DNA from 3 places in the Thalassolituus sp. genome. Region 1 is predicted to be linked to each of the others. Evidence: predicted binding sites of a transcription regulator. Region 1 holds the regulator's gene; each other region holds the start of a gene.
What was found. The regulator FliA, encoded in region 1, starts transcription of late flagellar genes. The targets are predictions, from matches to a motif close to CTAAAGTTNNNNNNNNNNCNGCCGATA.
Positions count from the first base shown of each region.

Region 1 (7,368 bases):
TTTTTTCGGCAAGTAACTTACGGATAGAGGCTGCGTTGCGGGCAATAGCATCGAAATTCTTCGGCAAAAAATCGACGGCCCCAGCGTCCAGGGCATCCAGCGTTACCCGGGCACCTTCAAAGGTCAATGATGAAAACATCAGAACTGGCACCGGGGTCGATGCCATTATTTTTCGTACTGCAGTGATGCCATCCATGACAGGCATCTCGTAATCCATGGTGATTACGTCAGGTTTCAGTTTGTCATTCAGCTCAATGGCCTGAAGCCCGTTTTCAGCTACGCCAATCACCTCAAGACGAGGATCGGCATTGATAATATCTGTCACCCGGCGGCGGAAAAAACCTGAATCATCCACCACCAGAACTTTTAAAGCCATAATACTTCCTGTGTCAGGCCGCGCTCGATTGTCGCGTTGCATAACGCGTCAGCATGCTTGGAATATCAAGGATCAAAGCAATGCGGCCATCACCCGTAATGGTTGCTCCAGCCATCCCAGCGGTACCGTGGAGCATTTTTCCGAGTGGCTTAATAACCACTTCTTCCTGACCAATTAACTGATCTACGACAAAACCAACTTTGTTTGTACCTACCGAGACCACTACCACATGAGCGGACTCGTCTGCTTTCGCAAACTGCTCGCCTTTCACTAACCAACGCTTGAGATGAAACAGTGGAATTGCACGCTCACGCACAACCACAACTTCCTGCCCATCGACGACATTGGTTTGAGTAAGATCCAGGTGGAAAATCTCATTTACGTTCACAAGCGGAAAGGCAAAGGCCTGATCTTTCAGCATCACCATCAGCGTCGGCATAATCGCGAGCGTTAAAGGCACTTTAATACTGATCGTTGTACCTTCACCTTTGAACGAATCAATCGATATCGTACCGTTAAGCTGTGTGATTTTTGTCTTAACAACATCCATTCCCACGCCACGGCCAGAAACATCGGATATCTGTTCTTTAGTGGAAAAGCCCGGCGCGAAAATAAGATTAAAACATTCATTGTCTGTCAGGCGGTCTGCGGCATCCTGATCCATAACACCTTTTTCTACCGCCTTGCGTCTCAGGACATCAGCGTCCATACCGGCACCGTCATCCTGAATCCGTAGCAGAATATGATCGCCTTCCTGCTCTGCTGAGAGAATGACCGTACCCACGCGACTTTTGCCACTGGCTTCGCGCACATCTGGTTGCTCAACGCCGTGGTCTACCGAGTTACGTACAAGGTGAACCAGTGGATCTGCGAGTGCTTCCACCAGGTTTTTATCCAGATCCGTTTCTTCACCACGCAATTCGAGGTTAATTTCTTTCTTAAGCTGTCGCGCAAGATCCCGAACAACACGGGGAAAACGCCCAAAGACTTTCTTGATCGGTTGCATCCGCGTCTTCATCACGGACGACTGAAGATCACCTGTGACCACATCCAGATTGGCGACCGCTTTCGCCATCGACTCATCGCTGCTCTTGAGTCCCAGACGAACCAGGCGGTTACGCACCAGTACGAGCTCACCCACCATGTTCATAATGTCATCGAGACGCTTAGTATCAACACGGACAGTCGCCTCGGCCATGGCCTCTTTTTCGTTCTTGCGAGCGTCCGGCTTCGCTTTGGGTGCAGAGGACGCAGCAGGAGCGGCAGATTTAGCCGCAGGTTTTGCTGCCTCAGGCTTAGCGGCCGGTGTATCTGCTGGCTTCGGCGTTGCTGCTTCAGGCTTTTTAGCGCCGGTTTCTTCTGGCGCTTTCGCAGCAGGAGGGTTAGCTACTGCCGCAGATGAGCCCTGTGATGCCGTTATGTCTGTTGCACCGGGCTTACCTTTTCCGTGTAAGCGGTCAAGCAATTCTTCAAATTCAGAATCAGTAATCAGATCGCTGTCACCGCCCCCCGCCGATGGCACTGACGCAGCAGGCGACTCTGGAGTAGCTGTTTTTTCTGGTTCATCAGGTGCCGGAGCTTCTGGCTTATTCGATGCCGACGAATCGCCGGGCTTACCTTTTCCATGAATCTGATCCAGCAGAGCTTCAAATTCATCTTCTGTGATTTCATCGTCAGACGCTGATGCAACAGGTCCACTGTCGGTGTCGAACAGATCATCCCCACCAAAAAGGTTGTCATCATCACCAGTATTCTGTGCGGCAGCAGGGGCCTCCGTAGCAGCAGATGCAGCATCAGATTTTTCATCTAACGCATCAAGCAATTGCTCAAATTCATCATCGGTGATGTCGCCGTTGTCCGCATCCGCTGAAGTGCCTTCTGCAGAAGGCGCTTCAGCTTCTTCGACTACTGATTCTTCCACTGCAGCAGCTTCAACTGCTGGGGCTTCGTCCTCAGGCAATGCCAGATGATGCAAATTATCCAGCAAGCTCTGCTCTGCGGGCTCTGGCATTTCACCAGAACGCACACAGTCAAACATTTCATTAACGGTATCCAGAGCACTGAGAACCACATCCATCAGGTCTGCATTCACCGATCGTTTGCCATTACGAAGCGTATCGAACACGTTCTCGGCCGCATGGCAGCAATCCACCAGAGGGTTCAACTGCAAAAAGCCAGCACCGCCTTTTACCGTATGGAATCCACGGAAGATTGCGTTCAGGAGATCCTTATCGTCTGGACTGTTCTCCAGATCCACCAGCTGCTCTGACAGCAGTTCCAGGATTTCTCCCGCCTCTACGAGAAAGTCCTGGAGAATCTCTTCATCAGCATCGAAACTCATTCAACCGCTCCTCTAGAACCCTAAGCTCGACAACAGATCATCGACATCATCCTGGCTACTCACTACACCATCGGCTTTGCTATCGGTCTGTGGACCTTCAGGGTTAATATCCGGGCCTTTATCAGGCGCCGGCGTGCTTTGTTCAAACTCATGGTTGATGCCAGTGATCTGATCAACCTGCCCTGCCATCGAGACCAGTGTGACCAGGCGTCCTTCCACATCGCGAATCAGATTGATCACTTTATGAATGACCTGCCCGGTCAAATCCTGAAAGTCCTGAGCCAGGACAATTTCAGAAAACTGTTTCTTTATTTCCGACGAATCTTTAACGCTGCTGGAAAGATATTCATCAATATCACGACTGAGTTCGCGAAATTCGGAGGTATTCATTTCGCGTTTCATAAATCGTTTCCAGCGAGCAGAAAGTTCCGCTGCCCGATCGCCCATAGCGCCCGCCAAAGGGCCGCCGGCATCGGCGATATCCATCGTGCGATTGGCTGACTTATCCGTCATTTCAAGAACGTACGTCAGCTTATCGGTTGTCTCGGTAATATCAGAAGCGGCGCCAACCGTATCGACATTCAGATTCTTGATCGACTCATGCAAGGCACGGGTCAGTCGTCCGATCTCGTTATACAGTGTGCGATCACGCAACTGATTGAGGTCGTTTACCAGAGCAACTGCTTTACCGAGATCTCCCTGCTCGAGCTGTTCGAGCATATTCTCCGCAAGCGAGCGTATCTCCGAGCCGACCTGGTTGTCCTTATTGTCCAGGTTTACATCCACCATGGCGCTACCTTTAATCAGCCTTCGACGCGTTCAAAAATCTTATCGATTTTTTCTTTAAGTACTGCCGCGGTGAAGGGCTTAACGACGTATCCGTTCACGCCTGCCTGTGCCGCTGCAACGATCTGATCGCGCTTGGCTTCCGCAGTCACCATCAGAACTGGCAGAGTTTTAAGGCGCTCGTCTTCCCGCACATGCTTGAGAAGATCCAGGCCTGTCATCCCTGGCATGTTCCAGTCGGTGACCAGAAAATCGAAGTCGCCATTCTGCAGCATCGGCAACGCTGTTGTGCCATCGTCTGCCTCCTGAGTGTTGGTGAAACCAAGATCACGCAGCAGGTTTTTGACGATACGTCTCATTGTTGAAAAATCATCCACAATGAGAATTTTCATGTTCTTGTCCAAAACGACCTCCAATATACGACTTTTACAAACCAAGCCGGTCCTGAATTAAGTTTAGACCCAGTTAGCGGTTTATCCAGAAAGAGAGAGAAAGAATAGAAAAGAATAATGACGGCGTCTGATATGGTCTGAAAGCGCTGGATGCGCCGGTAGGGAAAAATCAGGCCCAATCACTCAGACGCGCGCGTAAACGGTGTGTGGCTTGAGAGTGCAGCTGACTCACGCGAGACTCGCTGACGCCTAATACAGCGCCAATTTCTTTGAGGTTCAGCTCTTCGTCATAGTAAAGAGCAAGAACGAGCTGCTCGCGCTCTGGCAGGCCTGAAATGGCTTCCCCCAACTGGCGACGAAATGCGTCCCTCTCCATGCCTTTTCCTGGCCCCGGAGTCGAGTCATCCATCAGATCGGGAGAACTGTCGTTTTCCAGTAACTCTTCATAACTGAACAGACGACAACCCGCACTATCCTTCAGTATCTGGTGGTACTCGTCCTGGCTTATACCAAGGACAGCCGCAACCTCACTGTCGTCGGCATCACGACCTTTGACTGCTTCAACCTGTTTAATCGCATCCTGGATACGGCGGGCATTGCGATGCACTGAACGGGGTGCCCAGTCACCTTTGCGTATTTCGTCGAGCATGGCCCCACGAATCCGGATACCGGCGTAGGTTTCGAAGCTCGCGCCTTTGCCGCCATCGTATTTACGCGCAGCTTCAAGCAAACCTATCATGCCCGACTGGATCAGGTCATCTACCTGCACACTGTCCGGTAAGCGTCCCATCAGATGATGAGCAATCCGCTTCACCAGACCCGCGTGTTCCCGGACCAGATCGTCGAAATTAGTATTCTGAACGTCGGAGTACACCAGACAACTTCCCGTCGACACCCGTCATGCTCCTACCTGATCAACCAGCCGGTCCACGAAGAACTCAAGATGCCCGCGTGGCGTTGATGGCAGCGGCCAGCTGTCTACCTTCTTAGCTAACGCCCTGAAAGACGTCGCTGCTTTTGACCGTGGATAGGCTTCAATTACCGCCTTCTGGCGCTGTACCGCACGCTTAACGGCATCGTCCGAAGGGACTGCGCCAACGTATTGCATAGCAACATCAAGAAAACGGTCAGTCACTTTGGTCAGCTTGGCAAACAAAGCCATACCGTCCTGTGGTGACTTCACCATGTTGGCAACAACACGGAAACGGAACAGACCGTAATCGCGATTCAGTAGTTTAATCTGCGCGTACGCATCCGTAATTGAAGTCGGCTCATCAGTCACAACCACAAGAACTTCCTGTGACGCGCGGACAAAACTCAGGACAGTATCTGAAATCCCCGCTGCCGTATCGATGATCAGTACATCAATATCGTCGCCGATATCACTGAACGCCTGAATCAGCCCGGCATGTTCCATTGGATTCAACTGCGACAGTTTCTGGGTCCCCGAAGAGGCAGGCACAATTCTGATACCACCGGGGCCTTTGACCAGAACTTCTCTCAGGTCACACTCGCCCTGCAGCACATTTTCAATTGTCTTGTTCGAGCTGATACCGAGAAGAATATCGATATTTGCCAGACCGAGGTCGGCGTCAAGAATAACGACACGCCGGCCCATTTCAGACAGGGCAATACCAAGATTTACGGAGACATTGCTTTTGCCAACACCGCCTTTACCGCCGGTGACTGCTATGACCTGTACAGGATGACTCGCCATCTTCAATTAAACTCCGTGTTGAAAGCTTTGCTGTTGTGTTGCCATATTCATTGCTTCTGCCGCCTGCCAGCGCGTACGCGCCATTCGAGCCATCTGCTCAGCCAGATTGACCAATCTCGATGCATCCGGGTAATGCAGATCATCCGGGATGTGAGGGCCGTCGGTAATCAGGGTCAGTGGCAAGCGGGTCAGAGCGGCAACACTGAGGCCAGCCCCCAGGCTGAAACACTCATCCAGTTTGGTGAAAATACAACCATCCAGCCCCGCTGGCTTGAAGTGCTCGTAGTTCTCCTGAAGGCAACGCGCCTGACTTGTCAGAGGCAGCACCAGAAACTTACGAACATCACGACCAGTCTGTTTAAGCATAGACAACTGTGACGAAAAATGTGGGTCCTGACTGGCAAGTCCGGCACTATCGATCAATACCAGTTTCTTCTTGCGCAGCGTGCTGAGCGTTTTCACCAGATCACCATTCTGCAACACCACTTTCATCTCGACACCCAGAATCCGGGCGAACGCCTGCAACTGGTCATGCGCTGCCATGCGATAATTATCAAGCGTCACGAAGGCGACCGAGTCTGGCCCATGGCGCTGAACAAATCGCGCAGCAATTTTGCCCAAAGTAGTTGTCTTGCCTGCACCGGTCGGACCGACAAGGGCGATGGTTCCGCCCTTTTCGAGTACGCCCTGAGGCAGTAACGGCAGATCGCTCTGGATAACGCCCAAGGCGGACTTCCAGGCCTGCTCAAGGTCTCCACTCTGATCGCTCATACTAACGACCCTGTCAGCCCACGCGGGCTCGAGACCAATGTCCTGGCAACGCTGCCACAGCTGAGACTGCTGCCAGGTTAATGGACGGCGGGTATCCCATGCGCTGCCCTGATGGCTGACCAGCCAGTCTTTCAGCTCACGCAATTCACCCTGCATTTCCTGCAGGCGGGTCTGGTAGGTTTCTTCTGATTTTTTACGCTCTTCAACAGCCTGCTCCGCCAGTCGGGTAGCGGCTGCCACATCCGCTTCGGTACGACTCACCTGAGCTGACGCTTGCTGAGAGTCTCTTTGCTGTGGTGCATAATGCGCTGCAGTGTCAGCTGCATATTCCTGACGCTGGGCGGCACTCGCGCGTGCTGCCTGCTTCGCCGCTTCCAGCTCACGCTGAAGGCGCAGCTGACGATCCAGTTCGCTCTGCTTTGCCGTATCGATCTCTCCCAGCATCTCGCTGCTGGCCACAACTTCCATGCCGTTATCCAGGCGTCGGCTGGATACGATGACCGCATCCGGGCCCAGCTCAGCCGACACCATTTTCAATGCCAGCTGCATGTTGTCTGCGACGAAACGTTTTACCTTCATAATTCAGCCTCGTTACGACTTGCCACCAACGGCAGCAACGATCGTAATGCTCTTGTTGTCCGGCACTTCCTGGTAAGCCAGTACGTGCAATTGCGGAATACTGTTCCTGACGAACTGCGACATCGCCGGACGTAATTGCGAAGTCACCAGAAGCACCGCTGGGCGGCCTGCCGCTTCTTGTGTCTGCACCGATTCATTCAGTGAGCGTTGCAAGGTGTCTGCCATACCTGGTTCAAGAACCAGCCCCTGTTGGCTGCCCTGCTGAGCACTCTGCTGTAAGCTTTTCAGCAATAATTGTTCCAGCCCCGGATCCAGCGTCATCACAGGCAGTTCATCGGTGTTTCCAAAGATATTCTGAGTAATCATGCGGGCCAGAGCCAAACGAGCGGCAGAAACGAGAGCGGCA
Region 1 covers NZ_CFHJLR010000017.1:33,777-41,144, reverse strand. The annotation lists gene AC5E51_RS12380 (protein-glutamate methylesterase/protein-glutamine glutaminase) at 1-376, opposite strand, end outside; gene AC5E51_RS12375 (chemotaxis protein CheA) at 390-2,717, opposite strand; gene AC5E51_RS12370 (protein phosphatase CheZ) at 2,730-3,506, opposite strand; gene cheY (chemotaxis response regulator CheY) at 3,521-3,895, opposite strand; gene AC5E51_RS12360 (RNA polymerase sigma factor FliA) at 4,065-4,772, opposite strand; gene AC5E51_RS12355 (MinD/ParA family protein) at 4,794-5,612, opposite strand; gene flhF (flagellar biosynthesis GTPase FlhF) at 5,619-6,962, opposite strand; gene flhA (flagellar biosynthesis protein FlhA) at 6,975-7,368, opposite strand, start outside.

Region 2 (7,368 bases), on a different contig from region 1:
CAGAGAGGTGCCGGTTTTATATTCTGCAGCCTCGCTTAGCCAGAGCCACTCTTCGCTCTGGACGGCAAAGCGCAGCAGCTGTGCGCCTTGTATCGCCAGATCTGCACTGAAGTCGGTATGGCGAACCAGGATCACTGGCAGAGCATCGCGCATTTCTACCGACAGGTATTGAGTATCGCTCAGTTGCTCGCGCAGTGCGTTATACTTCTGCAGAGTCATAAGGCAGTTCCGAATCTGGGAATTTACGTCGATGATGACACAGTGCTGGTGGGATAAATAGTTGAATAAACAATTACTTAAAGACGCGTTACTGAGATCACTCGACGAAGAGATCAATGCCGCATTAGCGGCCGCAGGTGAGGCACATGCAACGGCCTCGCATGGCGAAAATAAGCCCGAGAACCAGTACGATACTCTGGCGCTGGAGGCGGCTTATCTCGCCCATGGGCAGTCTGAGAGAATTCTCCAACTGCAACAGGCCAGAATAAACCTGAGCCGCTGGGTCGCTCCGGATTTCAGTGAGTATGACTCGGTGCGGATGGGCGCCTGTGTGGTGCTTCTTTCTGAAAATGACGAGGAAAGAAGCATATTTATTGCCCCTGTCGGTGGTCGTGAGCTGGAATTTGAAGGTGAGAAAATACTGGTGGTCAATCAGGAAGCTCCTGTAACCCGACGCCTGTGTGGCTTACAGATTGGCGATGAAGTGGAGCTGACTCTGGGGGGGCGCAGCAGCCTCTGGGAACTGCTCGCTATTCATTAATTTTCCATTTCTCTCTTTTCTCTTCTCTGGTGTCGGTCTTGGCACGCCACCCCAAATAGTATGTCGCATTATTAGTGGTCAATGCAGGTCAATTGTCGTGTCTTACCGATTGAGTGCCTGCGCCAGAGCAAAGTGTCATAGACCTGTTATTCGCCGCTGTCATATATCTGCTCTTCGATTCATAAAAGAGCAGCTAAGGACAGTCTCATGCGAACGATCTCACCGTATAACACTAAACTCGATAAACATAATGCTTACTGGATGGCGCGTATTGCTGAGGCCGTGTACGAGTGCACTTCTGACTGTGATCAACTGCCTAATGAAGCCACGATTCTGGCTGGGCTCAAGCAAGATGATGATGGCTTTCGCTCTGTTATGGGAGTTGATAAAAACTCGGCGCAAGCGGCTCTCGTTGAACACGACGATTATCTGTGTATGGCGTTTCGCGGCACTAACGAGTTGGCTGACTGGCTTGATAATCTTAATGCGTTTTCTACACCGCAGCTCTTTGGCGAATTTCATCGTGGTTTCTGGTTGTGTTGCGAAGATGTCTGGGCGCCTATGTTTGCGCGTTGTCTCGAATTACAAGGTGAGAAAAAGCGACCCGTGTTTCTGACTGGGCATAGCTTGGGTGGTGCAATGGCAACCATTGCGGCCGCGCATTTTGTTCAGATGGATAAACCCTTCACCAGTGTATATACCTTTGGACAGCCGCGGGCGATGACGCGAGAGACAGCGCAGATTTTTAATATGGAGTGCAAGTCGCGTTTTTTCAGGTTCCATAACAACAACGACATCGTGACACGGGTGCCTGCCCGGGTGATGGGTTACAGCCATATCGGCAGTTATCTTTATATATCTGAAGAAAAAGAAATTTATCGCGAATCAGGTTTCTGGTTTCGTTTTCTTGATTATGTCGATGGCGCTCTCAGTGACCTGCGTGAAGCCGGTATCGACGGGATCAAAGATCACGATATGGGCGAATATCTCAAGGCCATTGAAGCCTGGGATATTCGCGATTAAGCATGGAGTTGCGCCTCAAGTACGGACGCTTCTCGGGCGTCAATAACGGAACTGAATCCAGCTTTCGACAACGGCTTTTAAGTCTTCAAGGCCACATCCTGACGTCAGCTCCATTGTGCTGAGCCCTGCATCTTCATCCAGGTCGTCGTCACTGTCCGCGGTAAGGCGGGTGACATTGACTTCTCCCTCGCTGAACATAACCTCAAATTTTGGCGTTGCCAGAAGCTTTTCGTTAAAGGTGCCACTTTCCAGATCATTAATCAGATCGAGCAGGGCAAACGTCATGTCCCGCTTGGGAATGATGTCGGTGTTCAGCCACAGGGCAGTGACTTCTTGCCCCATGTCCAGACGAACAACCAGTTCACCTGATTCGTCGTAACAGAACTCGTGATCCATCAGGCGTTGTCTTCTGCCAACGGCCAGCCGCCCAGGTCTTTGTAGCGGTTGACGATGTAGCAGAACAGTTCGGCGGTTTTGAAGGTATCGTACGCCGCGCTGTGGGCTTCATTGTTGTCGAACTCAATACCAGCGACTTTGCAGGATTTCGCCAGTACTGTCTGCCCCAGTGCGATTGCCGCAATGGAGGCCGTATCAAACGACGAGAAGGGATGAAACGGATCGCGTTTGATGTCGTTACGATCTATCGCTGCACGCAGAAAGCCGTGATCAAAGTGCGCGTTGTGACCCACCAGTACCGCTCGGTTACAGCCATAATGCTTTATTTCACGACGCACGGTCTGCAGCATGGGTGTGAGTGCATCAATTTCAAACTCAGCATCCCGCTCTGGATCGAATGGATCAATACCGGTGAAATCGAGCGCTTCCTGTTCGAGGTTAGCACCGTCGAATGGGTGAATGTTTGCACTCAGCGTTTCGTTCGGGTGAAGATAGCCATCGTCATCCATTTTCAGGGTGACCATAGCGATTTCGAGAAGGGCGTCGCTGTCGGCATTAAAACCACCAGTTTCTACGTCGACCACCACGGGTAAAAAACCGCGGAAGCGTTGCGCCATCAACGACTTTTCCTGTTTCTCTTCGATTGTCATGTCGGTCCTTAATTATCCGGTGATCAGTAGTCGAGTTTCCAGCGCAGGGTTTCGCCTGCACGAAGTGGAACGATGACGTCGTCACCGAAAGGCAGCTCGTGAGGAGCCTGCCAGTCCTTTTTAATTAATGTAATTTCATCAGAGTTACGCGGCAATCCATAGAAATCAGGACCGTAGTGGCTGGCGAAGCCTTCGAGCTTATCCAGAGCACCGAGGTCGTCGAAGATTTCTGCGTAGAGTTCGATCGCGGCATAGGCGGTGTAGCAGCCTGCGCAGCCACAGGCACTTTCTTTTGCGCCCTTAGCGTGAGGCGCGCTGTCGGTGCCAAGGAAGAACTTGCTGCTGCCGCTGACGACGGCATCCTGCAGCGCCTGCTGGTGAATGTTGCGCTTCAGAATAGGTAGGCAGTAATAGTGTGGTTTAATGCCACCTACCAGCATGTGATTACGGTTATACGCCAGATGCTGAACGGTAATGGTGGCTGCAACATTGTCGCCCTGGCATTTTACAAATTCAGCGGCATCCTTAGTCGTAATGTGCTCAACGACCATATTCAGATCAGGGTTGCGGCTGACGAGGGGCGACAGGATTTCATCAAGGAAGCGTTTTTCGCGATCAAAGATATCGACGTCACTGTGTGTTACCTCACCATGCACCAGCAACTTAATGTCATGCTCGGTCAGGGCATCAGCCAGCTCGTCGAGCTTGCCCAGATCGGTGACGCCGGAAGCTGAGTTTGTTGTCGCACCCGCTGGGTACAACTTAACTGCAACAATATGGCCAGCTTCTGCGGCTTCTTTAATCATCTCTGGCGTGGTGTTGTCGGTAAGGTACAACACCATCAGAGGATCAAAATTCAGCCCCTGTGGCACCTTCGACATGATGCGCTGACGGTAGTCGTGTGCCTGTTCGGCATTCATCACTGGCGGCTGCAGGTTTGGCATGATGATCGCCCGTTTCATGACCCGTGCGGTAGCCGGAACGGTGTACTGCAGGACAGGGCCATCGCGAAGATGCAGGTGCCAGTCATCAGGGCGGGTAATTGTAAGACGATCAGTCATGGTCTCGACCTTGTTCTAAACTTAGGTGGGAAGATAAGAATGGCCGTTATTGTACCGGATTCCGACCGGCATTCTTAGAGCTGACATTCAACTTTTGGAGAATCGGGCCGATAACTTAACTATGAGTATGACTGACAAGCAGGTTCAACAACGGTGAGACGCCTGACGAAGATGTTGCTGGCATGCGGAGCCCTGATGCTTCCGGTGTTCGCTTTGGGGCAGACGATGAAGTTTTCGGGCGGGCCGGAGGATACGCTCTGGATGCTAAGCGGCAATGTTTTTGAGTGTCGCTTTGAACAACCGATACCCGGCTACGGTACGGCTGTTTTCCGGCAACGAGCGGGTGAAGATGTAACCTTTATGCTGGAAACCCGCCGTAACCTGATGTCGACAACGCCTGCACGAGTGAGCATTGCACCGCCACCCTGGCAGCCTTCGACGCGCTCAGAGCCCCTGGGTCTGGTACCGATGCAGAAAGCATCGCCGGTTCTGACATTGGATTTTGGCCGATCGAATCAGTTTATGCATGCCTTGCGTGAGGGACGGATGCCCACCGTCAGTCATGAAACCTACTACGACAGTGGTCGCTTTATTCAGGTGCAGGTATCAGCGGTCGAGTTTGAGAAGGCCTTTCAGGACTATATTCTGTGTTCGTCGCAGCTATTGGATGTGAATTTCGATCAGGTGGAGCGATCGAAGGTTCTGTTCAAAAGCGGACAGGAGGCTCTGGCTCAGGACGATCTGGACAACCTCGACCGCATTATTTACTACATCAAGAATGATCCACGGATCAGTGCTGTGTATCTGGATGGTCATACCGATAACATCGGGCGTCGCTATGATAACCGTCAAATTTCCAAGCGACGTGTCGAAGCTGTAGAGCGCTATTTTTTGGTGAAAGGTATCGCGCCTGAAATTATTACCACGCGTTTTCATGGCAGCCGCTATCCCGTCGCTAACAATGCGACTGCTAAGGGTAGGGCAGAGAACCGCCGCGTCACCATTCGTCTCGAAATGGATAAAGATATGCCGTTGCCGGATGACCTTGTGTTCAAGTTGCCGGAGGACGCCTCGGTACTGCCTTCGATCAATCGCTCGGTCAGTGGGCGTTAGCTTGAACCGGCTTCAGTTCAAATCTGAATAGAACCCGGGCCAACGTCCCCTGAGAGTCGATAACAATGACTTCCTGCTCTCCGGGCTCGGTGAGCTTGATTCTGAATAAGCCGGAATCGTCGGCATCGGAGTGGTACACGCCATTGAGATACAGAGCTTTGTTCCCCATCCCTCCCAGGGTATTCAGTAGCAGTTCCTGAGTCTTTTTAAAGCTGGCGGGCATCAGTGTCTGCCCGTCTTCTATACCAATAATACGAAGCGGCGCAGTAGCTAATGAGGGTGGTTGGCAACTGGAGCGACCTACTGGAAGTTGTTCTGAGCGTCTGAGGTGCGGCGCTATCCAGGGTTCCAGGTTACCGGGCCAGACAGCGAGTGTTCTGGTTTCATATCCGGTTTCGCCATTGAGGTCAGTGCAGTCCATACCTAGCATCTGCCCATGACTGTCCAGCCTGATTGTGAGAATACCCGGAGCGGTGCCATCAGCATCCATATCGCGTAATGTCGGAGGTATCTGATCACGGATCAGAGTCGCGGTATGCGCCCGATGACAGTGGCCCGCCGGCGTTTCGCTGGCCAATTTTCCCGTTGGCCAGCATATGGTTTTGGTTGTCACATCCGCGGGTTGTGGAGGCCAGTCAGGGGAAGGGGCCAGGCGTTGCTGCAGGCGGAATAATAGTGGAAGAGCTGTGACGGCGCCGTATTGACCGGGGCTGGGCGTGCCGTCCGGGCGGCCAAACCAGACGACCATAGTGTATTGGGGCGTGACGCCCACCGCCCATGCATCACGGTAGCCGTAGCTGGTTCCAGTTTTCCAGGCCATCTGGGGGTGGCTACTCATCACTGCAGAACTACGAATGCGTCCCGGGCGAGGCTGGCGCAGCATGTTAAGAGTTACCCAGGAAGCTTCAGGGCTCAGTAGCCAGCGTTTATCCTGATGCGTCGCTTCGGGCTCGGGGGCCTGAGGGTTAATCAGCTTCAGGGGCTGTACCTCTCCGCCGTTTGCCAGACCTGAATACAGGGTCGCTAATTTCCAGGCGCTGAAACCACCACCTCCCAAAGCCAGTGCAAGACTGGGTTTTCCATCACCGGGAACAACATAGGGCGTTCCGGCATTTTCCAGTGATGCTGAGAAAGATGCCGGGCCCAACGCTTCAAGAACCTGTACTGCAGGTAAGTTGAGTGACTGCCGTAGCGCCGTGGTGGCGTCGACGGGCCCGCTGAACGAATGAGCGAAATTCTCTGGTTGATAGCTGCGTAGATGTCGCGGAACGTCCCGCAACAGGCTGGCACTGTGGATCAAACCCTGTTCCATGGCCAATCCATAAATAAAGGGTTTGAGCGTTGAACCGGGAGATCGTGTTGCCTGAATCATATCGACGTGGGCGAAGCGGCTGTTGTCGGTAAAGTCGGCGGAGCCGAGGTAGGCTTTCACGCTGCGTTCATGATTATCGACCAACAGAATTGCCGCGGATTGATGCTCAGGAAAACGCTGAATTTCTTCCGCCAGCAGTGCCTGTAATTCGTGTTGCAGTTCACCGTCCAGCGTTGTCTTGATGACTGCGTCATTGGGGTAATTGTCCACCAGTTGGCGACTTAACAGAGGCGCGAGCTGAGGTGTTGATAAAGGCAGAGCAATGATATTTTCAAGTTGAGCATAATGAAGTTGCTCCTGCGTGATCTGTCCTTGCAAAAAAAGACGCTGGAGAACTTTATCGCGGGCTGCTCTGGCTCGCTGCGGGTGACGATCGGGCCTCAGACGGGAAGGCGCCTGGGGCAGCACCGCCAGCAAGGCGCTCTCAGCCAGACTCAGCTGGTCGGCGGATTTACCAAGGTACATCTGGCTTGCCGCCGCGACCCCTTCAATCACACCGCCCATGGGGGCGTAATTCAGATAAAGTGTGAGAATTTCTTCTTTGCTGTAATGCCACTCCAGCTGTAAAGCTCTGAGCATTTGCTTAAATTTTCCACCGATGCTGCGATCGTGTGGAGACAGTCTTCGTGCGACCTGCATTGTAATCGTTGAACCACCGGAGACGATGCAGTCACACTGAGCATTCTGGATGGCTGCTCTTACCAGAGAGATCGGGTTAATACCCGGGTGATAATAAAACCAGCGATCTTCGTAACTGAGTAAGGTATTCAGATAATCGGGTGATACCTTATCCGGGGAGGTCGGGTAGCGCCACACTCCATTTTTATCGGGAAAGGCTCGTAAGATCTGATTATTTCTGTCGGTCACGACCTGAGTAAAGCCCTCGCCTGACGTTGCCGGGTCGGGTATTGGGAACAGCAGATCAAGAAGTAACGGAACGCCAATAAAAACAGCAAGAAAGAGGGAGACCCTCTTTCTTGCAGATAAATACAA
Region 2 covers NZ_CFHJLR010000002.1:231,119-238,486, reverse strand. The annotation lists gene AC5E51_RS02565 (D-hexose-6-phosphate mutarotase) at 1-219, opposite strand, end outside; gene AC5E51_RS02560 (GreA/GreB family elongation factor) at 281-760, shown strand; gene AC5E51_RS02555 (lipase family protein) at 968-1,783, shown strand; gene AC5E51_RS02550 (YacL family protein) at 1,823-2,179, opposite strand; gene rnt (ribonuclease T) at 2,179-2,829, opposite strand; gene pyrC (dihydroorotase) at 2,853-3,890, opposite strand; gene AC5E51_RS02535 (flagellar protein MotY) at 4,044-5,003, shown strand; gene pbpC (penicillin-binding protein 1C) at 4,990-7,368, opposite strand.
Region 2: the regulator FliA is predicted to act here: its motif matches at 3,977-4,003, upstream of AC5E51_RS02535 (flagellar protein MotY).

Region 3 (7,368 bases), on a different contig from region 1:
TGGCCGGGTTCGCTTAAAGCGGTTACCGCGGTGTATAACAAGGGCATACGCAATAACGGCTCTCACCTTCTGGACTTGTTGGCGGGTATGGTCGGCGTGCTGAGCCCAGAGTGGGCTGCGGTTCGCCCTGGCAACGTACGTAAGGATGATCCTGATATCGATATGGTCCTGATGTCTGATCGTGGAATACGCTGTTCTCTGAATAGTACGGACTCGGATGATTTCGCTCAGTTTGAGCTGACGTTTCTGACTGATAAAGGCGAATTCCGTATGCTTGATGGTGGACTTCGCTGGAGCGAACGCAGGGTTGAAGAAAGCCCGGAGTTTGCCGGCTATAAGCGTTTGGGTAAAGAAATCGCATGCTCCGGTGGATATCTTCCAGTGATGGAAAAAGCCATATCTGAAGTGATAGATCTCGCACTGCTCAGTCAGTCTGGCTCTTTTGATTATCGGGCTGCGGAGCAGGCGGTAGAAACGGAACGTTTGATAGAACAGATTCTGGAACGAGTAGATGACTAATACAAACGAATTACTGGATGCCATGCGTTCAGAAACCCTTGCTCTTGAAGGTGGCGCGCCTGTTATTACGCATGAGTTTCCGCGTTATAACAGCCTTGGCAAAGAAGAGCAGGATGCTGTGCAGAAGGTTATGGAAAGTGGTGTTCTGTCTCAGTTTCTGGGTTGCTGGCACGACGATTTTTATGGCGGCAGCAAGGTACAGGCGTTCGAGGCACAGTGCGCTGACTACTTTGGTGTTAAGCACGCTATTACGGTCAACTCCTGGACCTCAGGTCTGATCGCTGCGGTGGGTGCTCTTGATATCGAACCGGGTGATGAAATTATCGTAACGCCATGGACTATGTGTGCCAGTGCGACGGCCATCCTACATTGGAATGCCATCCCGGTGTTTGCAGATATCGATCCGCAAACATTTAATCTTGATCCAGAATCGGTGCGCAGAAATATTTCGGAAAAAACCCGGGCTATCATGGCCGTCGATATTTTCGGCCAGTCGGCCGATATGGATGCGCTACGAGCCATTGCTGATGAGTTTAATCTGAAAATTATCTCCGATACCGCGCAGGCACCCGCCGCGAAGTACAAAGGCAAATGGGCGGGCACCCTGGGGGATATTGGTGGTTATAGCCTGAATTACCACAAACATATTCATACCGGTGAGGGCGGCGTGGTTGTTACCAACGATGATGCACTCGCTGAACGTGTCCGCTTGATACGCAATCATGCAGAGGCCGTGTTGCCTGACCGCGAGGCCATGCCGATTAATAACATGCTCGGTTATAACTTCCGCTTGGGTGAGATTGAGTGTGCGATTGGTATTGAGCAATTGAAGAAGCTCAATGGGCTGGTTGAGTCTCGCCGCGCTCTGGCCGAACGGTTGGCAGAAGGCATTCGTGACCTCGCTGGTTTATCTGTCCCTTATGTCGCCGATGGAAATACCCATGTGTATTACGTCTTTCCACTTCTGGTCGATCCGGATATCACGGGTGTCAGTAAATTTGAGATTGCTGAGGCATTGAAGGCAGAAGGGGTGATTCTGGCGACTCAGTATCAGAACCTGCATCTTTTGCCTATGTATCAGCAGAAAACTGCTTACGGCAGCAGCGGGTTCCCGTGGAGTGCTGATTTCACCCGGCAGGATATATCCTACGAGAAGGGGATATGCCCGGTCGCAGAGGATATGAATGACCGTACGTATCTGGGGTTCGGTATGTGCACTTATGATCTGACCGAATCGGATGTTGATCTGATTATCCAGGCATTCCATAAAGTGTGGGCTCACAAAGTCGAGATGAGTCGGTAAGGCGTAACCATGTTCAGTAATGATTTCAAATCCATACTGCCGATTGAAAAGGATGACTTAAGAGTCTGTCTTTTTACTCTGGATGATATTTCAGAGCGGTATATTGGTTGGTTGAACAATAAGGAACTGGTCAGGTTCAGTAATCAGAGATTTATGAATCATGATGAAGCCAGTTGTCGTGAGTTCTTTGATTCTGTAAGCCGGAGTAACTCAGTATTTCTTGCTGTGAAGCATAATGTTCACGGCCATATCGGCACGATGACGGTTCATTTCAATCAACGTCATGGCACGGCTGATATGGGAATCCTGATTGGTGAAACGTCGGTTCCCGGTGCTGGTTCTACGGCCTGGTTGATGGTGATGGATAAGGTACTTTCGTTGTCTGGGGTGCGTAAGATAACCGCTGGTACCCTGAGTTGTAATAAGGCGATGCTAGGGGTTATTCGTAAGAGTGATATGGTCCCGGATGGTATTCGAGTACAGCAAGAATTAGTCGAGGGCGTTGCTTTCGATATGCTTCATTTTGCCCGATTCTCTTATGACTGATTTTCCTACGGGGCGTTGTGGCATCGTCGCTCACGATGCAGGTGCGGCGAACCAGATCCTGCATTGGATTACGGCGGGCGATTTTTCTGATGTTGATATCACGCTGTCATTACATGGTCCTGCCCAAACTATTGCAGAACGCCTTGGACTACTGAGTCTTTTCGATAGTATCGATGATGTCGAAACCCTGATTCAGAAGGCGGATTGGGTTATTTGTGGTACAGGCTGGGCAACGCAGATTGAGAAGAGCGCGATGTGTCTCGCTCGACAATATGCAGTCCCTGTATTCGCTGTACTGGATCACTGGGTGAATTATCGCCCGAGATTGAATTATCAGGCTGACGATACAGCTGATGTTGATGAACTATGGGTTGTAGATGAGGAAGCACGTTCCTTAGCTGCTACGGAGTTTCCGGGTACCTGTATACGCGCTATGCCCGGAAGGTATCTTGAGAGTCAGATCGCCGATATTGGTTTGCCCTCAACGCCTGAACAGGTTCTGTTTTTGATGGAGCCCGTGCGAGAGCAATGGGGCGATATGCATACGGGTCAGTCTGCTTCTCTTAAGCCGGGTGAATTTTCAGCCTTCGAGTTTTTTCTTACCGCTCTTAAAAAGACTGATGCTAACGTCGGCGACATTGTGATTCGCCCTCATCCTTCTGACCCACCTGGTAAGTACGACGCTCTTACTGAGTGTGTAGATTTCAGAGTTTCTGTAAAAACGGAAGAGTCATTATCGCATGCGATCTCAGAGGCGACCTATGTTGTCGGATTAAACAGTTACGCGATGGTGGTGGCGTTAGCCGCAGGACGCAAGGTCTACTGTGCCTTGCCACCGAATGCACCTGCATGTGTGTTACCACATGCAGGTATTATTGACCTTCGAAACGAATCATTCAGCGTATAGATGCTCGTTAGAAACGATATCGTTGCGAACCCAAGGGTCTTCAGAGTCAGGGTATTGCTTTGACGTAATACTGTCGTAATGGGCGGGAAGATCTTGAAGAAATTTCCCGAAGTTATTTTTCCATTCTGTAATGAATTTATCGCGACTGGCCTTATTCTCTATCGACAGTGAGTGGGCACAGCCGATATTAAGGTAGTGCCAGATTGACCCGCGTATAAAGTAAGCAGTCAGGCCATATTTCGGAAAGACCTGTTGTAGAAGATTGAGGTTAATCGTGTGGCACACACGGAATACGTCTTCAGGTTCAGTAGATTTCAGAGAGTTTAAACACACGCTGAATGATCGGCTGATTTCTGTCAGGAAAGCACCGAGCTCGTCGATTTTCTTACGCATCTGTTTTTGAGTGAAGGGCGTTCCTTTCAAAGACTTAAGAAAGTCAGTAGAGGCGATTTCTTCACGTGTAGCGAAGAAGTCATCGACAGCATCCGGTGTCAGATATTCTGTGTTGGCGATCTTTGCACCTTCGGAGCAGGCATAGCTCTGTGTGTGCTGGTGGATCGTGCGGTGCTTTGTGAGCTGCTCAATACTCATTCTCGAGGTGTTGTACATCGGAAAGGTGTACATAGGATCGCCATGAACGGATTCGGTTTCGACCAGCTTCTCCAGGTTGCGCTTCACCCCTTCTTTGATGGAGTCACTCATTTTATCGCTGAAGTAGATGCTGTTTTTCGAGTGATGCTGATTCTTCTCCGGGAAGCCGAAGTCCATGCCGTACAGGAAGACGCTCTTAAGTTTAAGGTGGGTTGCTACGGCCACGCCGGTATTGGTACAGGTCGGTGTCGCTCTGTGTACGATTTCATCTTCGGTTCCAAACATACTGGCTAGCGCCGTTGAGTCTTTAAGGAAGTAGTAACCATGTTTGAACAGGTTGAACACCTGAGGAGGCAGCTGTAGGGCGCCGACCAGCAAGGTATTCTCAAAGAACTCCGGCTGATCGATTTTCGAAAGATGATCGTACGTTAGCATGTGAGACTCAATTTCGACGTGAATATCGGGCATGAGTCCAGCAGCAATAATGCTGTGCACCGATGTTCCGCACGAGATCAGTAACACTTTATCGCGATGGCGTTTGATTTCTTCTACCCGCATATCAAACGAAGGTCCGCCGCCGACAATCACCGCGGGCATGTCGGTATCGATCTGGTTGTAAGACATGGGTGGTACGCCTGCACCGATATTATGCAGGGCATTATTAAACTGATTTATTTCGTCGTCGTAGTAACCCCACTGATTCAGGAAGAAGTGCATATCCCCCTGTATACGCTTGACGATAGGATTATAGGGCTCACTGCTGATGTGATTATAAAACAGAGCACACAGCGGGAAGCTCGGGCCGTAGTTAATCAGGAGGTTCCAGAGGGCGGGGGAGGACACTTCTGGTGGAGCAACTCCGCCACTAGAGACAAGTATATCGATTTTGTTGCCTTTTCTTTCAAACTCTCTGAAGAGGCTTTCCCAGTCTGTGACATAGAGGCTGGCGAAGAAGTACTCAGGATCTGGCTCGAAAATGACGACGTTGAGAATTCTGTTCTCCCGGATCATCTTTTCGATATGAATTCCCAGCCCGCAGCCAAAGAATACGATCATGGGGTAGAAATCAGGAATGGTATAGTTCTGAGTCAGGTCTGCGTCGTCCGGAATCTGATCCGTAAGGGCGTGCATACGTTTGGAGAAAAACCGGTGGAACCCTATTGCTCCGGGCCTTGGCGGCAATATGGTGGCGATCGAGCTTCCTGGTCCGAAGTTTTCCTTGTACGCAGCCACCTCGTTATCGGCAAACGCATGTGCATCACCTTGATACAGACTTTGCTTGTTGTGCCAAAGATCGACCTTACCTGTATCGCCATCGATATTCAGCGTCAGTCGACTGAAGCTTTCCTGCAACGCAGTCTGATATAGAGCAGGGTGCTTCTTTTTAAAATACGCCAGATTTTTGTCTTTCAGCGCCATAGCACCGGCGGCTCGTGGGTGTGTCATGCCATTTCTCCTTATTGAATAGAGAAAGTAGCAGAGATCATGCCACTTGAAGGGGGGGGCAGGCATGTAAGAAAAGCATTGGAAAACATTTCGTAACAATCTTTTTTAATGCCAGGTTTGGTGAGTGTCAAAAATAATTTTCTTTGTATATCAGTGGGTTACTGAGGCTGTTGTGAGGGTGTCAAAAGTGCGTCGCAGATGCCAGTCACTTTGTTGAAAAAAACTTCTAAAGAACTCTACAGGGGCGCCGTTAAACCCTATGACAAAGTCAGGCGGAGCCGAAAAGCGTCGAAGGTGATGCCGGTTCCAATAGAAGTAGGTACAGGAGAAACACCATGCCTCAAGTTATTAATACCAACATTGCCTCGCTGAACGCTCAGCGTAACCTGGACAAATCCCAGTCGGCGAACCAGCAGGCCTTGCAGCGCCTGTCTTCTGGTCTCCGTATCAACAGCGCTAAAGATGACGCTGCTGGTCTGGCGATTTCTACCCGTTTTACCTCTCAGATCAAAGGTCTGGATGTAGCCGTACGTAACGCCGGTGACGGTATTGCTCTGGCACAGACTGCTGAAGGTGCACTGGGTTCTATTAACGAATCTCTGCAGCGTATTCGTGAGCTGGCGGTTCAGTCTGCTAACGCCACGAACTCTGACGTTGACCGTGAAGCTCTTCAGGCTGAGGTTGATCAGCTGGTTTCTGAGATTTCACGTACTGCAGAAGAAACTGACTTCAACGGCCGTAAGCTGCTTGATGGTTCTTTCTCTGCAACTTTCCAGGTCGGTGCGAATGCCGGTCAGACGGTTGATATCTCTATCGGTGAGCTGACCGCTGACAAACTGGGTTCTTCTTCTCAGTCAGGTCTTTCAGCGCGTGGTACTGACTTCGCTCTGGAAAACGGTGACCTGGTGCTCAACGGTGTTGCAATCGCCGCTTCTCGTGCAGAGGACGATACTTCTTCTGTTTCTAACAATGCCGCTTCTGCGATTTCTAAAGCAGCAGCGATTAACCGTTACAGCGACGAAACTGGCGTTACCGCTCAGGTAAATGAAAACGTGGCTGGTGGTAGTGAGATGAGCGGCACCGCGGGTTCCGGTACTTTCACTCTGAACGGTGTAGACATTTCTTTCTCTACTACGACCGATACGGCTCAGTCCCGTGCAGCGATCACTCAGGCGATCAATGCAGTTTCTGAACAGACTGGTGTACGTGCGGTGGACACTGAGAACGGTTCGACGGGTGTAAACCTTGTCGCTGAAGACGGCCGTAACATCACTCTGACCTTCGATACCACTGAACTGAATGGCCTCGACCAGGATACCTTTGCTGCGGCAACCGGTCTTGCTGGCGGTGCGACAGTGCAGTCTGGTACTACGTACAGCAACACTTATGAAGGCGGTTACACTCTGATTGCTGACGGCGATCAGAAAACCATTGAAGTATCGGGTGGTAACGGCACTGGTCGTGGCGACCTTTCAAATGCGGGTCTGACTGCGGGTACCTACGACCGCGCTGAAGCAGTATCTGTGTCTTCTAAAGTGGCTGACGATACTAAAGCTTCTACCGTTGGCGGGGGTTCGCTGGCGAACACTCTGCAGCGTGCTGACTCGGGCGGTACCTTTATTTCTCAGGCTGGTGGTAGTGTTACCACGTCTGTTACCACGGGTGGTACAAGCGGACAGATCACAGATAGCGGCGCCTCTGTAACCATCGTTCAGGGAACAACCGCAGTGACCTACTCGAATGCCGGTGACCAAGCCATCGCTGCATACGCAGATGCTGCTGAAACTGTGGCAACCACCGCGGGTATCGATGTTAACTTCTACGAGCAGGGCACCATGACGCTTTCCGGTCTGGATGCGGGTGACTCGTTCGACATTGGCGGCGTGACCGTGAATGTTTCTGGAACGTCTGCGATCCTTCGCGCTGAAAGCGTGGTAGATCAGCTGAATGCCGGTAACTTCAATGCTGCTCTGGGTACTTCAGGCTTCCTGAATGCTGAGCTGGACGGTACTGGCGGTGACGTGACCTTCACCTTCCGTAATGAGACAGCGACTCA
Region 3 covers NZ_CFHJLR010000003.1:9,704-17,071, reverse strand. The annotation lists gene AC5E51_RS02735 (Gfo/Idh/MocA family protein) at 1-519, shown strand, start outside; gene AC5E51_RS02730 (DegT/DnrJ/EryC1/StrS family aminotransferase) at 512-1,822, shown strand; gene AC5E51_RS02725 (GNAT family N-acetyltransferase) at 1,832-2,368, shown strand; gene AC5E51_RS02720 (hypothetical protein) at 2,361-3,275, shown strand; gene AC5E51_RS02715 (motility associated factor glycosyltransferase family protein) at 3,261-5,312, opposite strand; gene AC5E51_RS02710 (flagellin N-terminal helical domain-containing protein) at 5,648-7,368, shown strand, end outside.
Region 3: the regulator FliA is predicted to act here: its motif matches at 5,539-5,565, upstream of AC5E51_RS02710 (flagellin N-terminal helical domain-containing protein).